Regions from separate parts of the Bradyrhizobium sp. USDA 4501 genome, predicted to be linked through region 1. Evidence: predicted binding sites of a transcription regulator. Region 1 holds the regulator's gene; each other region holds the start of a gene.
What was found. Region 1 encodes LexA, which represses DNA repair genes until DNA is damaged. Its sites were predicted from a motif close to TGTTCNNNNTGTGTTCNG; they were not measured.
Positions count from the first base shown of each region.

Region 2: a site for LexA is predicted at 2,131-2,148, ahead of ACVWZM_RS04770 (ImuA family protein). Genes of this name have one in related genera too.
Region 3: a site for LexA is predicted at 1,562-1,579, ahead of ACVWZM_RS10925 (ribonuclease T2 family protein). Genes of this name have one in related genera too.

Region 1 covers NZ_JBSSEX010000001.1:8,560,184-8,563,454, forward strand. Annotated here, with positions in the region: partial or broken gene ACVWZM_RS39900 (ComEC/Rec2 family competence protein) at 1-564, shown strand, start outside; gene ACVWZM_RS39905 (hypothetical protein) at 561-788, opposite strand; gene ACVWZM_RS39910 (hypothetical protein) at 934-1,362, opposite strand; gene lexA (transcriptional repressor LexA) at 1,619-2,323, opposite strand; gene ACVWZM_RS39920 (molybdopterin molybdotransferase MoeA) at 2,567-3,271, opposite strand, start outside.
Region 2 covers NZ_JBSSEX010000001.1:987,243-990,513, forward strand. Annotated here, with positions in the region: gene ACVWZM_RS04765 (Y-family DNA polymerase) at 1-1,261, opposite strand, end outside; gene ACVWZM_RS04770 (ImuA family protein) at 1,152-1,985, opposite strand; gene ACVWZM_RS04775 (UdgX family uracil-DNA binding protein) at 2,315-3,271, shown strand, end outside.
Region 3 covers NZ_JBSSEX010000001.1:2,435,323-2,438,593, reverse strand. Annotated here, with positions in the region: gene ACVWZM_RS10930 (23S rRNA (adenine(2030)-N(6))-methyltransferase RlmJ) at 1-598, opposite strand, end outside; gene ACVWZM_RS10925 (ribonuclease T2 family protein) at 832-1,518, opposite strand; gene ACVWZM_RS10920 (hypothetical protein) at 1,633-2,109, opposite strand; gene ACVWZM_RS10915 (hypothetical protein) at 2,276-2,575, shown strand; gene ACVWZM_RS10910 (DUF3617 domain-containing protein) at 2,619-3,149, shown strand.

The DNA of each region.
Region 1 (3,271 bases):
GTGGCCTCGGTCTGGGCGCTCAGGGTGCCGCAGCCGGACGTGCTGATCTCGGGCGACGGCCGCAATGTCGCGGTGCGTGGCGGTGATGGACGGCTGCATCTAATGCACAGCGCCAAGGATGCATTTTTGGTCAAGGAGTGGCTGGCGGCGGACGCCGACGCGCGCACCGCCACCGATGCGTCGCTCGGCGAGGGCGTCTCCTGCGATGCCAGCGGCTGCGTGACCCAGGGACCCGGCGGCGCCTTCGTCGCGCCGGCGACCCGGCCGGAGGCCCTAGTGGACGACTGCGAGCGCGCAGGCCTGATCGTGACGGCGCGGCCGGCGCCGCAGGGCTGCGCGGCATCGGTGATCGATGCCGAGCGGCTGCGCCGCCACGGCGCGCTGGTGCTGCGACGGAGCAGGGACGGCTACGTCGTCGATGCGGTCAAGCCCGGCGGGATCGACCGGCCGTGGTCGCCGGCGGTTCCCGGCGACGGCGAGAGCGAGACGACGCTACGCGCCCCCGCGCCGCGGCCTGCGGTGGATGCGACGCCGGCCGAGACCGATCTGCAGGGCGATGATTAGCCGTGGTCCGGCAAGGGCGCGCTCGGCAGCTCGAACAGGCCGAGATGGTATTCGTCGGAGTCGGGGCCGGCGTCGGGCTTCTTGACGAGAGTGAAGGAAGCCTCGGGAAATTGCTCCCAGACTTTCAGGTCGTCGGCCGTTACCGTCAGCCAACCGAACCGGAACATGTAGCGGCCCGGTTCCGTGACGCGTCCAGCCTTTTGCCATGTGACCTTATCGACCACCGCGCACGTCCTCCGTACCCGATGATGCGCCAAGGTGCCGGCCGACGCAAATCTCCTTCTGCGCCCCGGAAGCGGGAGTCCGGGGTCGCCCGAAATTGCTTAGGTCATCCGCCGCCGAACAGCTCATTCCACGGCGACGATGCGCTCAACCCAAAAACAGCGTTGCGAATGCGGAAGGCCGCCGCTCCACAACCTTCGGCTTCTGCTCGACCGGCGGATGCAGCGCCGGCAATTGCAGCACGCTGACGCGCTGTCCCTCGACCAGCTGGGTCACCAGCACATGGCTGCCGTCGGGGAATTCGACCGCATCATGATGCCGATCGGGCACGTCGGGCTCGACTTCGTTGAATACGCCGACGCGATAGTTCAGCGTCTTGGTCCAGATCCAGCGGCTGTCGTAGCGAACGTTCTCGGCGAAAGCGAGCTCGGTGCCCGGCAGCATGCAGACCGCGACAGTGGGGTCATTCTCCGAAGCAAAGCCGCGGGTCGACGTGCCGCGGAACGTCGTCGTGATCAGCGTCTCTCCGACAATGGCGGGGCGCGATGCCACGGCGTGCAGACTATAGTCACACATCGGATGGCTCCTCATTTCGAGGTAGCGACCCCTGCCTCTCCTTGAGGCATTAGGGCCTCTACCAGAGTGGACGATAGCGAACGAGCGTCTGCTCGTTTCTGGGCGATTGTACGACTGGTCCGAGATCGCTCCGATCACAAACACGCGACGCTGCGCGAGAGGTATCGGAGCGCATCGGGCAGGCCGTACGCTACACTATCATGCAAGGAACGATCCGACGTGTTGCTCGTTCCCGGCCGCCGCAAGTATTTGCAATTCAGTATTTGCGATAAAGGCCGATCAGCTTGCCCTGGATGCGGACCCGGTTCGGCGGCAGGATGCGCACTTCATAGGCGGTGTTGGCCGGCTCGAGCGCGATCGATGCGCCGCGGCGGCGGAAGCGCTTCAGGGTCGCTTCCTCCTCGTCGATCAGCGCCACCACGATGTCGCCGGTATTGGCGACGTCGTTGCGCTGGATCAGCGCCATGTCGCCGTCGAGGATGCCGGCATCGACCATCGAGTCGCCGCGTACCTCGAGCGCGTAGTGCTCGCCGGCGCCGAGCATGTCGGGCGGCACGCTGATGGTGTGGCTGCGGGTCTGCAGCGCCTCGATCGGCGTACCGGCGGCGATCCGGCCCATCACGGGGACCGCGACCGGACGGTTGCCGTCGTCCTCGGCAATCGGCGGCGTGCTGGCGCGCCGGCCGAGGGTGCCTTCGATGACGCTGGGCGTGAAGCCGCGGCGACCGTTGCCGCCGCCGGCCGAGAGTTCGGGCAGCTTGATGACCTCGATGGCGCGGGCGCGGTTCGGCAGACGGCGGATGAAGCCGCGCTCCTCCAGCGCAGTGATCAGGCGGTGGATACCGGACTTCGAGCGCAGGTCGAGCGCATCCTTCATCTCGTCGAAGGAGGGCGGTACGCCGGCCTCTTTCAGACGTTCATTGATGAAACGCAGTAGTTCGTACTGTTTGCGCGTGAGCATCTCGAGTATTCCCCCGGTTGATAGCGTCGTTCGATTCCGAGACTCTTCTGGTGGGGCCTGCAGGCCGGGCCTGACCTCAGGAGCATGTGCTCGATGCACCTGCTTCCATGCAGCTTCCCGAATGTAGACACCAGCACTCGAAACAAATCATGAACGGACACTATATGTTCGATATGTGTTCCGCAACCACTTAATTTCCGGTGAACGTGTCGGGCAACGCACAATCGGCGGGGCGCGAAAACCCTATTCGGGCAGTGTCAGGATCTCGCATTCGCTGCCTTCGACGGCCGCCGCCGCGAACGGCGGGCGCACGAGAAGTGCCCGTGCCGCAGCGAGATTCCCGAGCAACGACGAGTCCTGCTGCGTCACCGGCGTTGCGATCAACGTGCCGTCCTCGCGCGCTTCGAGCCGTGCACGCAGATAGTCCTCGCGCTGGTCGTTGGCGGCGAGGTCGCGGCCGAGCAGGGCGCTCGTGCGGCGATGATGAATCACTTTCCGGCCGCTCAGCGCCCGAATCAACGGCACCAGGAACAGGAAGGCGCAGACATAGGACGACACCGGATTGCCGGGCAGGCCGATCACCCTCATCGCGCCGAGCCGGCCATGCATCATCGGCTTGCCGGGCCGCATCGCAATCCGCCAGAACGTCATGTCGACGCCCTCGGCTTCCAGCGACCGCTTGACGAGATCGTGGTCGCCGACCGAGGCGCCGCCTGTCGTGATCAGGACATCGGCACCGGCCTCGCGCGCCCGGCGGATGCCCGCCGTGGTCGCCTCCACCGTGTCGGCGGCAACGCCGAGGTCGACGGTCTCGGCGCCCTCGGCGCGCGCCAGCGCCCGCAGCGCGTAGCCGTTGGAATAGACGATCTGGCCGGGGCCGGGCTGCGAGCCCGGCATCACCAGCTCGTCGCCGGTCGCCAGCACCGCGACCTTCGGGCGGCGGCGCAC
Region 2 (3,271 bases), 7.6 Mb from region 1:
CGAGCGCCGATCGTTCGGGGATGTGGCTCTCCAGCGGCAGATGCACGACGACGCGTTTTCCGCCGATGCGGGCGGCGATGCGGTCGATCAGCGCCGAGAGCTCGTCATTGTCGTGTATGGTGGCGTCGAGATCGCGCTGCTGCTGTACCACGATCTCGGTACGCCCTGCGGCGAGGCGAATGAGATCGAAGCCGAAGCCGGGATCGAGCGGATCATTCAGCGCATCGAGCCGCTCGCGGAATAGGCGATCGATCATCTCGGGCCGCGTCACCGGACGCCCGGTCTCGACCATGATCGCGCGCACCGCACCGTCAGTGCGGAAGAAGCTCGCTTCCAGCTGCCGCGCACCTTTGCCCTGCTTGTCCATCGCCGCAACCAGCATCTTGGCAAGGCTTGAGAGCGTCAGCGCGATCACGGTGTCGGTCGCGATCGGCTCGGGGAAACGCTTCTCGACGATGTAATCGGGCAGCGGCTTGCGCGGGCTGATCGGGGCATCGCCCTGCCCGAGCGCGTGGCTGAGCAAGGTGGTGAAGGCCGCACCGAACCGCGCCGAGATTTCATGCGGCGCGCGCGAGGCGACATCGCCGATGGTCTTCAAGCCGGCGCGGCGCAGGCCGGTGGTGACAGCGGCATCGGCACCGAGCGCCGACACCGGCAGCGGGCCGACCGCCGCCGCTTCCTCGCTATCGGGGACAATCTTGCCCGAGGCGGTGCGCGTCAGCGTACGCGCCGCGATCGAGGTGCCGGCAATGGCCGCGCTGACGGCAAAGCCGCGCCGGCTCAGCGCCCCCGTCACGGTCTGCAGCAGCGCTCGCTCGCCGCCGAACAGATGCGCGCAGCCGGTGATGTCGAGAAACAGACCGTAAGGCAGATCGAGCGCGACCAGCGGCGTGAAGCGGTCGCACCAGCCGGCGATGTCGTTCAGCGTCTTCAGATCGGCGGCGGGATCGGCATCATAGACCGTGAGCTCCGGACAGATCGCCCGCGCATTGGCGAGCGGCAGCCCGATCGACAGCCCGGCGCGCACCGCGGCCTCGTCGATCGCGTGCAGCAGGATGGCGTTGTGGTCTTTTGCGACGACGACGCTGGGGAGTTCTGCTTTCTTCGCCTCTCCCGCTTGCGGGAGAGGGAGCCCTGCCACCTCCCGTGCATCAGCTTGCGAGGCGATGTCCTGCGCGAGCTTGCGCTTGATGCGGTCGATGGGCAGGCGTGGCAGCCACAGGCTGAGGATACGCCGACGGTTCACTGAATTGGCACTCATCACATTTCCATTCCATGATCCATCGCCCGACAGGGCCATGACGATTGCGCACGAGTTCGGCCTCGAAGCGCGGCGCGCCCCACACGCTCGCGGCATTGCCCGGCGGCGAATGCGCCGCGCGCACGATCCAGCGCGTCTCCGCGGTCGAGGGGATCGGGGTTGCCGCGATCCGCAGCACCAGCGCGGTGACGCCGGAGGCCTGCGCGGCCAGGGTCAATTTGCGGCTGGCGACGAGATCGAGCTGGCGCGCCTGGCCCCAGACCTCGAGCACGACCGCGCCGAGCGCATCGCAGGCGAGCGCGTCGGCCGCGGCGCGCAGGCCGCTATCGACATCGGCAGCGCGCACCGTGACCAAGAGGCGCGGATCGAGGCCGAGCTCGGCAAGCCCGCGCATCGATAGCGCGCCGTTTTCGCGATCGGAAAAATCCTGCCGCACCCAGACCAGCGGCTTGCGTGCCGACAGCCGTCCGGCGAGCCCCGCAATGAAGCCGGTCGCCGCGCCGCCTTGATGGCCGGCCGCGAACACCTCGTGCAATGCCGCCGGCGCAAGCCCGCCGCGCAGCATCGCATCCGCGCCGGCATGGCCGAGCGCGACGCGGTTCGGCATCGCCGCATCCGATGACGCCTCGATACGCGCGATGCTGCCGCGCAGAGACGCAAGCGTACCTATGCGTGCGGCGGCGCATGATCCGCCAAAGTGTGAGCGGTTTGGCGACAAGATCATGCGCCTTTCTTAAAAAAGAGGAGCGCGATCGGACGCAAAACCGGCGACCACTTTTGCTGATCGCGCTCCGGCATATGCGCCGCTCCTTCCAACCAAAATTTGAGGCCGTCACTGGTCTGAACAGAGAACCAGGGACTGGCTCATTTGTTCATGATATGTTCTAATATAAAGCTAACAGGGCCCGCGGAGTCAATCGGATTGGTGAGATCATCGATTAATGAGTGGAATCAATGGGATTCAGCAGCCGCCGAACCGGACAGGCCCTCATCTTCCGCAAGTCAGGCACGCAGGCCCCGAAAATGACGGCGTGACGGAAACGGAGCAATCGCATGCGCATCATCGTGCTCGACAACGACACCGATTTCGAGGGCTGGCGCAAGGCCGCGCGGCGATTGGCGCTGAACGATGTGAAGCCCGCGGAGATCACATGGACCGTACGCAGCGACGACGAATTGTCGTCGGCATCCTGCGTGAATGAATTGCCGGATACGCCGCAGGCGCGGTTCAATGTGTCGGCCAAATTCGTCGAGCTCGCAAAGGCCGCGATCCTGCATCGCAGTGACGAACGCTTTGCCCTGCTCTATCGCCTGCTGTGGCGGCTGCGCAGCCGTCACGATCTGCTCAGTGCGACCGATGATCCCGATATCGCCGAGGTCCACGCGATGGCGCGCGCGATCTATGTCGATATCGACAGGATGCATGCGCATCTGCGCTTCCGCGAGATCGGCCGCGAGCGGACGGCTCATTACGTCGCCTGGTTCGAGCCGGAGCATCACATCGTCGAGCTTGCCGCGCCGTTCTTCGCCGGCCGCTTCGCCGACATGCCGTGGTCGATCCTGACCCCCGACGTCTGCGCACATTGGGACGGGCACGCGATCTCGATCACGCCGGGCGTCGCCAAATCCGAAGTGCCGACCGAGGACCGGCTCGAGGAGGCCTGGCGGCGTCACGACAACGGCCGCTTCAATCCCGCACGGCTGAAAGTGATGGAGATGCCGCAAGCCTATTGGAGGAACCTGCCCGAGGACTCGATCATTAAGCCTCTGATCGAAGACGCAATGCGCATGACCAGCGGCCCCTTCATCGCACGCAAGGCGGCCGAGCCGCAGAAGCGGCAGGATACGCCGATGCCCCGCAAGCAAGTTCAAGGCAAGCAAGTTCAAGGCAGGCAAGCTCACGACATCATCGCGGCCTTGCGCGAGGAGGCCGCCGATTGCCGCGCCTGCCCGCTGTGGAAAGACGCAACCCAGACCGTGTTCGGCGAGGGACCGCAAAGCGCAACGCTG
Region 3 (3,271 bases), 6.1 Mb from region 1:
CGGGGTACCACAAAAGATACGAGCCGGTCGGCCACTTCGCGTACGCTTCCGTGAAAGCACTGGCCAGCCGCTCGAACTCGTCCTTCGCTTCGAACGGCGGATCGATCAGCACCAGGCCGCGCCGTTCGTTCGGCGGCACGAATGCGGGCAGCGCCATCCAGCCGTCGAGATCGACGACGCGCGCTTGCGCGTCGCGTCGCAGCGCGTCGATCAGTTGTTTGCGCGCCGTCGGTTCGATCTCGCAGGCGGTGAGGCGATCTTGCGGACGCAGCAGCGCCCGCGCGATCAACGGCGAACCAGGATAGGCTTTCAGCTCGCCTTTCGGATTGAATGCTCTGACGATGTCGAGATAGGGCGCGATCAGCGGCAATGCCTGGTCGGAGAGCCGCGCCTGCATCAGCCGCGCGATGCCGGTGAGCCATTCGCCGCCGCGCTGCGCTTCGCTCGACGTCAAATCATAGAGACCGGCGCCGGCATGGGTGTCGATGACGCGGAACGGCGCCGGCTTGTCCTGCAGATAGGTGAGCATGCGCACCAGCACGATGTGCTTGATGACGTCGGCAAAGCTGCCGGCATGAAAGGCGTGACGGTAGTTCATGTGATGATCGTGCTGCGCTCCCAAAGGGTGCGCATGTTGTACTCGTCATGCCCGGGCTTGTCCCGGCCTTCGCTAAAGCTTCGGCGGGGGTAACGTCCGAGCTCGGCGAAGCCTTGGCGTAGCCGGCTCCCGGGCATCTGCGCCTTATCTTGCTTGTTTCGCGATGGCGCAGGTGGCCGGGACATGCGGCGCGACAACGCGCAGCGCGGGTCTGCCGGCCATGACCCAGAGTTTCAGCCGCCGCGAACCGGCGGCATCAGCACCTGATCGCGGCGGCAGGCGCGGCGGTCGATTTCCTCGCAGGAGCGGAATTGCAGATCCTTGCTGAGGCAGATCCGCACCTCGCTGAGCCGCTTGCTGTCGCAGGTCACCGAGATCGCGGAGTTGCTGAGGCCCGGATTGACCTTGATGAATGCCGTCTCCAGCTCGTCGGGCGCGACCGTCTTCGGCTCCGACAATTGCAGGAATTCCTCGGGGATCTTCACCGTGGCGCGGGCCTTGCGGATGGCTTCGAAATAGGCGCGCTCGCCGAGACCGGAGCAGGTGCCGTGCTTGTCCCACTCGTTGTAGATCAGCCCGGGCGCCGGCATCAGGTCGAGCATCGAGCTCATGATGCTGCGGGCGAGTCGCGGCGAAGGCCGCTGGCAGTATTCCGGAAAGCCCCGCTCATATCGCGGCCACAGGCCGTGCACCACGAAGGAATAGGGCCGTCCGCCGCATTGCGCCTGCGTGCCGCGGCCGTTGTTGCCGCGCTCGCTCGCCGCCTCGCAGAACGAGGGCGACCACGACAGCGACAGCACATAGAAATCGAACTCACCGGGCGCATTCTGGCGGCGATCCTGGGCCGACGCCCCGACCGCACCGCACAGAATAATGGCAACCGAAATCAAAAATCGGGAAATCGTGTCCAACCGAGGCATCAAAACGCTCCCTCACTCGACCGCCCAGAGCCTAGCAGGTCGCGAGAACATTTCAAGAACAAAAAGCCGCCGTCCAAATGGCGGCGGCTCCTGCTTTAGCAATCTGGTCGGAGATCAGGGCCGCGCGGCCTTGCAGGACGGGTTATAGGTCCAGTTGCGGTCGAGCCCCGCGACGCACCATTCGACGCCCTGATTGATGCTGGCAAAGCCGCCGTCCTCGATGATCGAATAGTGCACCTTGCGCACTTTGCCGTCGCTCAGCATCGCCTCGCCCGTGCAATAACGGCGCGGGATATTGTCGGACTGCCAGGGGCGGAAGGCGGTTTCGTGAATCCCGTTGAAGCCGGTGATCACGAGCGGCGAATTCCAGAAGGTGGCTTCCTTTTCCTGGAATTGCGTGCTGATGACCGTCAGGGCCTTCTCGCATGAGGCCACATTGCCGTCATAGCGCGGGCCGGACAGCCAGAAGTTCATTTCGAGCGGATTGGCGGCCTGGGCCGTACCCCCGAAAGCCAGCAGGCCGACCACGAGTGCGGCGCCGAGGCCGAGCTTGCGGCCGAGTTTATTGCGGGAGTTGAACAGGTTGCGCATGGGAATCCACCCGATTATCCGATGCCGCGGACGGTGCCGCGAAGCCCCGGCAAGGTCAAGTGCAGGGCGGCAACACCTGCGGAGAAGTCCACTTTGGGGAGCCGGCTCGTTCTTTTCACGGTCGCCGGCGCACTCTATGTTGGCTCGAAGCGAAATGGAGTCTGCGATGCGAAGGAAATTGGCCGCGTGCCTGGTTGCCGTTTGCGGGATGCTGGCCGTTGTGCCGGCGCGGGCGGATTGGATGCAGCCGGTACCGCCGTTCAAGGGCAATGATACCGGCGGTATCATCGCCTATACGCTGGCGACCCAGAGCGACGCCCGGCAACTCGCAGTCGATCACTGCGCCTCCTACGGCAAGGTGGTTAAGTTCCTTGCGATGCAGAACTATCCGGGCGGCTACATCTCTTTCGCCTGTCGCTGGGTGCCCTATGGCGCAGCCCAGAGGCCGCTGCGCACGCTCTACTGAGCGCGCACCGGATCTTTCGATCGTTCAGCCGGGAGCCGACCGCATGACCCGACAGCTTGCCTTGCTTGGTTCGGCTGTGTGCCTTGTCCTGTCCGCTGGCGCCGCAAGTGCCGTCGACCTGCCGATCCGCAAGGCCGGTCTGTGGGAGATGAAGATGGTGCGCACCGGCGGGCCGATGCCCGAAATCACCATGCAGCACTGCACCGACGAGACCACCGACAAGGAGATGAGCGCGGCGGCCTCGCCGATGGCCAAGGAAGTCTGCTCGAAGCAGGATATCAAGAAGACCGCGACCGGCTATGTCAGCGACAGCGTCTGCAGCGTCGCCGGCATGACGATGCAGAGCCATGCCGAGATCGTCGGCGATTTCAATTCCGCCTACACGGTGAAGAGCACCTCGCATGCCGAGGGCGGCGCGGCCGGCTCGCGCGACACCACGATGACCATCGAGGCGAAATGGCTCGGCGCCTGCAAGAGCGACCAGAAGGCCGGCGACATCATCATGCCCGGCGGCATGAAGATGAACGTCAAGGACATGGAAAAGCTGAAGGGCCTCATGCCCAAGCAGAAGTAGCGCGCAGCGCATCCGGCTGTTGCCGGGCGCCCGAATGCATCGCCTCGCATGCTGAGAGGCTGCGCAGCTTGCACCACCATCACTTCGAGTAGCTCGCGACAAAATTGCAAAGCAATCTTGCG